2 linked regions of the Flavivirga spongiicola genome follow. The protein of the gene in region 2 interacts with the protein of the main gene of each other region in a pairwise test. Links are inferred from orthologs where the notes say so. Each region holds a gene or a part of one and is shown on either strand. Other genes may lie near its edges. The genes, in order: rpe and eno.

Region 1 (3,092 bases), 2.3 Mb from region 2 along the record:
ACACATAACTGTTCGTTTTTTGATTGATGAAAGAACCCCCGGCTGATTACCGGGGGTTCGTTTTTTATTCTCCTTAGGGCTTGTTATCATTTTGAAGCCAATTGAAAAAAGTTTAAAACACTTCTTTACATAAATATTGATTTCCGATTAATCCATTATATTATTTTTTGTATTTTCGAGAAAACGAACTTTCTTAAATGCTAAAGACAATATGTTATATAAGTGATTCTTGCCAGGAAGAATCGTTAGATACGCTTAAAGCCTTATATTCAAAAGCGAAAAATAATAATTCTAAATATAACATAACTGGTATATTGATATACTCTAATTCTAATTTCTTACAGGTTCTTGAAGGTGATCAAACTAGTGTTGATGCTACTTTTAAAAGAATTAGCCTGGATAGAAGACACAGGAATATTTTTAAAGTTATTAATATTGATATTCAACAGCGCATTTTTGAAGACTATAATTTTGGGTTCACAATAGTTAATAATAACAATAAAGAGTTAGATAGTCTTTACGAGTATCTTGAATGGCTTAGAAAAGCTGATAATACACTGGCCAATAAAGTTGTCAACATGGTTGAAAATTTTATTGCACAAAAAACAGCTAAACATTAAGTAGTACCATTTCTATCATAAAATATGGCATATAATTCGTTTATTTTTCACTATTTCTGCATTATAAAAACATGTGATTAGCTCGATTAGGTATAAATCGTAGCTATACTTTGACTTTAGCTTGTCTTAATTAATTCGGCTGCGCTCAACATGAACTAAAGACAAAAGGCTGGCATAAGTTCTTATGATTGGTTTTTTACGCTTTGAACCAGCAAAAACTATTTCAAATTATTTATATAGCATTTTATAAAAGAACTGGTATAAAACAGTTATTTTTGCTGAACAAACAAAACATTAAATGAGTTCTAAACTAATTGCGCCATCAATTCTGGCAGCAGATTTTGCAAACCTTCAATGTGATATAGAAATGGTTAATACAAGTGATGCCGATTGGTTTCATATTGATATCATGGATGGTGTATTCGTACCTAATATTTCCTTTGGAATGCCTGTTTTACAAGCCATTACTAAACATGCAAAAAAAACCATAGATGTACATTTAATGATTGTTGATCCAGACAGGTATATTAAAACTTTTGCTGAATTAGGTAGTGATGTTCTTACGGTGCATTATGAAGCCTGTACGCATTTGCATCGTACCCTTCAAGCTATAAAAAATGAAGGTATGAAAGCGGGTGTTGCCCTAAACCCTCATACTAATATAAATGTTTTAGAAGACACCATAAACGATATCGATTTGGTGTGTATTATGAGTGTAAACCCTGGTTTTGGAGGTCAAAGTTTTATTGAAAACACTTACAATAAAGTCTCGCAGCTAAAAGAATTAATAACACGCAAAAGAGCTTCAACAATGATAGAAATTGATGGAGGTGTCACTAACAAAAATGCCAAAGCACTTGTTGATGCTGGTGCGGATGTATTAGTTGCTGGAAGTTATGTATTTAAAAGCAGTGACCAAATTAAAACAGTTAAAGACTTAAAAGGATTGGCTAATTCTTAATATTGCTTTAGCAAATAATTTATTAAATCTGTAGTTGTTACAATACCTACCAGAAGCGAGTCGTCAACAATTGGTAACGCATGAAACTCATTTTTAGCTAAAATTTCTGCTACTTCTTTTATAGTTGTATCACTTGAAACACTTACCAGGCTTTTTGTCATAACCTGTTCAATAGTAAACATATTATAAACAACCGTGTCTACACTGCCCTCATCATCTGTAGCATCAGCAAAGCTAATTCTGAGTAAATCTGTATAGCTTAACATACCAATTATGGATTCACCACTAACTACAGGAATATGCCTAATGTTATGTCTTTTAAAAAGCATTTCGGCTCTCTCTAAATTATCTGACCTCCTTAAAGCTATAATATTCCTGCTCATTATTTCTGAAACTGGAGTTCTTCTTCTCATCTTACTAGATTTTTAATTCTACATTAAAATTAAGCATGGAAATGAAAAGAAAGTATGATAAAAATCATGTCATCAATATAAAAAAACACAAAGCAACATGTTAAAGTTATGTTAATCACATACAGACTTGTCTGTTTTATTATTTTTAATCTACATTTGTACTATGAAAAGATTAGGAGTAAAAGAACGAATTATTGAAACAGCATCAGATTTGTTCTACCATAATGGATACAATCAAACGGGTATCAATCAAATTATTGCAGAGGCTGGAGTTGCTAAAGCAAGTATGTATCAACATTTTAGATCTAAAGAAGATATTGCAGTAGCTTATTTAGTAGGAAGGCATACCATTTGGATGGGAAAATTATTTGACTTTATATCAACAGAGCGTACTTCAAAAGGAAAAATAATTCGTTGTTTTGACTATTTAATAGACTGGTTGGGCGAAGTAGATTTTAGAGGTTGTGGATGGCAAAATATAATAACTGATTTACCAATCGATCATGACAAAATTAGAATACAAGCAATAAATCATAAAAACGAAGTAAGAAACTATATTCATGACATATTAAAAAGTGAAACTGAATATACAATAGAACAAGCTGAACAATTAGGAGATCAAATTCTAATACTAATTGAAGGTGCTATCATTTTATCTCAAATTCAAAAAAATAAATGGCCCATTCTAGCTGCCAAAAATGCATCCATTAGCCTATTAAAATAAAACAAAAGAATCAAAATATAATAATTATCAACATAAAAAACAGACTTGTCTGTATGTAAAAATTAGAGTTATGAAAAAATTAGTCCCCCCTTTTAGTAAAGAAACAGCAGAAGCAAAAGTACAAGCAGCAGAAGATGCTTGGAATAGTAAAGATCCATATAGAGTATCACTAGCCTACACTAAAAATTCAAAGTGGCGTAATAGAAATTTATTTTTTCAAGGTAGAGATGCTATTGAACAGTTTTTAAGTAGAAAATGGAAAAAAGAATCTTATTACAAATTAAAAAAACATTTATGGTGTTTTTCTGAAAATAGAATTTCTGTTCGTTTTGAATATGAATGGTTAAACGAAAAAACGCAACAATGGTATAGAA
Region 2 (3,323 bases):
TTTGAAGATCTAGAAGCTTTTAAACCAGATGGATACTTTCTATCAAATGGTCCAGGAGACCCTGAGCCATTAATTGAAGCACAGAATTTGGCAAAGGAAATTATAAAAAGAGATTTGCCTTTGTTTGGTATTTGTTTAGGACATCAGGTTATCGCTAGAGCCAATGGTATATCTACCTATAAAATGCACAACGGTCATAGGGGGATCAATCACCCTGTAAAGAACCTAGTGACTGGAAAAGGGGAGATCACTTCTCAAAATCATGGATTTGCGGTAAATAGAGAAGAGTCTGAAGCAAATTCAGATTTACAGGTAACACATGTCCATTTAAACGATCATACCGTTGCAGGATTAGCTATGAAAAACAAAAATTGTTTTTCGGTACAATATCACCCTGAAGCAAGTCCTGGACCACATGATTCGTCATATCTTTTTGACCAGTTCATTGAAAATATCAAAAAATAAATCACGTAAAAAGCCTCAAAAAATATTTTTTGAGGCTTTATTTTAGAAAAAAACCTAGATGGTTTACATTGAGGTTTCAGTTGAAATTACCATTCTCGCGTTTGTGCTGAACTTGTTTCAGTAAAATCAGAGATTCATAAATTCATTATTGTAAAATGTAAAACATTGAATAACGTGGGAATCTAAAAATTAAAGAACTTTTCGAAATGATTTAGATGACTTTAAAGTTGATAAAAAGTAATACCGAATAGCTCTTTTGTTTTACTAAAACGTTATAGATGTCCTTTTGAGTATTTCTTCAAAAACATCTTAAAACAAACAAGATTTAACCGTAAATTTGAAGTATTAAAAGTTTAAAAATAACTAATTATGAGTATAATAATTAATATCCACGCAAGACAAATTCTAGATTCAAGAGGTAACCCTACCGTTGAAGTAGATGTAGTAACTGAAAATGATGTATTGGGAAGAGCTGCCGTACCATCTGGCGCATCGACTGGAGAACATGAAGCTGTAGAATTACGTGATGGAGGTAGTGCCTATATGGGAAAAGGTGTTACTAAAGCAGTAGAGAACGTAAATTCTATTATTGCTGAAGAATTATTAGGAGTTTCTGTATTCGAACAAAATTTAATCGATCAAATAATGATTGATTTGGATGGTACACCAAATAAATCAAAATTAGGAGCTAATGCTATTTTAGGAGTTTCTTTAGCTGTGGCAAAAGCTGCTGCAGGAGAGTTAGGTTTACCGTTATATCGCTATGTAGGTGGTGTTTCTGCCAATACATTGCCATTACCGATGATGAATATCATTAACGGAGGATCTCACAGTGATGCACCTATTGCATTTCAAGAGTTTATGATTATGCCTGTAAAAGCTAAAAATTTCACACATGCCATGCAAATGGGAACTGAAATTTTCCATAACCTTAAAAAGGTTTTACATGATAGAAATTTAAGTACTGCAGTCGGAGATGAAGGTGGGTTTGCACCAAATTTAGCAGGAGGAACAGAGGATGCCCTGGAAACTATTGCAAAAGCAGTTGAAAATGCTGGATATAAATTTGGTGATGAAGTTAAAATCGCTTTAGATTGCGCTTCTGCTGAATTCTATGAAAATGGACAATACGATTACAAAAAATTTGAAGGAGATACAGGTGTCGTAAGAACAAGTAAAGAGCAAGCCGATTACTTAGCAGAATTAGTAGCTAAGTATCCAATTATCTCTATTGAAGATGGTATGGATGAAAACGATTGGGATGGTTGGAAATACTTAACAGAATTAGTCGGTGATAAAGTGCAGTTAGTAGGAGATGATTTATTTGTAACTAATGTAGAACGTTTATCGCGTGGTATTGATGAAAGCATCGCAAATTCGATCCTTATTAAAGTAAATCAAATTGGAACATTAACAGAAACGATTGCTGCTGTTAACATGGCACATAATGCAGGTTATACGTCTGTAATGTCTCACCGTTCTGGAGAAACTGAAGATAACACGATTGCAGATCTAGCAGTTGCTTTAAATACTGGGCAAATTAAAACAGGTTCTGCGTCTCGTAGTGATCGTATGGCTAAATACAATCAGTTACTTCGTATTGAAGAAGAGTTAGGATCAGTTGCTTATTTTCCTCAAGAAAAAGCATTTAAAATAAAATAAAGAAGCGATTATATTTTATTCAAAAAGCGATTGTTATTTTCAACAATCGCTTTTTTATTTAGCATCAATTTTAATAATATTCAAATTGATTAATTCGTTCGTGATAAGCTTTAAAAATAGGTCGATATTTCGTAATTTAGCGTTCCGCATAACAAATATAAATTCACTTAAAAATATGGCAAATACTGCTTTCATAGAAATTAACGGTCAAAAAAATGAATTCCCTTTAGTAGAAGGAACAGAAAACGAGGTAGCTATAGATATTACAAAACTTAGAGGGACTACCGGAGGAGTAATAACTATAGATCCTGGGTATAAAAATACAGGTTCTTGTGAAAGCGCCATTACATTTTTAGATGGTGAAAAAGGTATTTTAAGGTACAGAGGTTATTCTATTGAAGAACTAGCAGAAAAAGCTGATTTTTTGGAAGTAGCTTATCTTTTAATTTTTGGAGAATTGCCTACTAAAGAGCAAAATGATAAATTTCATAATGATATCAAAGCAGAATCGATTGTTGATGAGGATGTAAAAAAGATTTTAGATGCTTTTCCTAAAGCGGCACATCCTATGGGAGTTATATCATCTTTAACAAGTGCCTTAACAGCATTTAACCCTTCTTCGGTAAATGTAGATTCTGAGGAGGATATGTATAAATCTGTTGTAAGGATTTTAGGAAAGTTTCCAGTATTAGTTGCTTGGACACTTCGCAAAAAACAGGGGTTACCACTTGATTATGGAGATGATTCTTTAGGATACGTAGAAAACATTTTGAAAATGATGTTTAGAAAACCTCATGGAGAATATACACAAAACCAAATTTTAGTAGACGCTTTAGATAAGTTGTTAATATTACATGCAGATCATGAACAAAATTGTTCTACATCTACAGTAAGAATTGTAGGTTCATCTCATGCAGGGTTATTTGCTTCACTTTCTGCGGGTATTTCTGCACTTTGGGGGCCACTTCACGGTGGTGCTAATCAAGCTGTATTAGAAATGTTAGAAGCTATTAGACAAGATGACGGTGATACTAAAAAGTATATGGCCAAAGCGAAAGATAAAAGCGATCCTTTCCGTTTAATGGGCTTTGGGCACCGTGTATATAAAAATTTCGATCCTCGTGCTAGAATTATTAAAAAAGCAGCAGATGAAGTTTTGGGAGATTTAGGAATTGAAGACCCCATTTTAGATATTG

What was found.
Region 1: the proteins of eno (region 2) and rpe interact in binary tests that used the Escherichia coli proteins (3 or more experiments, as listed by UniProt). The link is inferred for Flavivirga spongiicola from one-to-one orthologs.

Annotation. Positions count from the first base shown.
Region 1 is NZ_JAUOEO010000001.1:3,276,519-3,279,610, reverse strand. What follows is about bases 1-2,749. They hold rpe (ribulose-phosphate 3-epimerase), read left to right. Parts: upstream 1-918; coding sequence 919-1,581; downstream 1,582-2,749. Other genes in these bases: Q4Q47_RS13125 (TetR/AcrR family transcriptional regulator), read left to right, coding at 2,158-2,718; Q4Q47_RS13130 (CBS domain-containing protein), read right to left, coding at 1,578-1,994; Q4Q47_RS13140 (BLUF domain-containing protein), read left to right, coding at 198-620. Also shown: Q4Q47_RS13120 (nuclear transport factor 2 family protein), read left to right, coding at 2,789-3,092. UniProt on the Escherichia coli protein: Catalyzes the reversible epimerization of D-ribulose 5-phosphate to D-xylulose 5-phosphate.
Region 2 is NZ_JAUOEO010000001.1:984,142-987,464, reverse strand. Bases 1-2,980 are described here. They hold eno (phosphopyruvate hydratase), read left to right. Parts: upstream 1-834; coding sequence 835-2,127; downstream 2,128-2,980. Other genes in these bases: Q4Q47_RS03640 (citrate synthase), read left to right, coding at 2,303-2,980; carA (glutamine-hydrolyzing carbamoyl-phosphate synthase small subunit), read left to right, coding at 1-465. Outside these bases: more of Q4Q47_RS03640, read left to right, coding at 2,981-3,323. UniProt on the Escherichia coli protein: Catalyzes the reversible conversion of 2-phosphoglycerate (2-PG) into phosphoenolpyruvate (PEP). It is essential for the degradation of carbohydrates via glycolysis.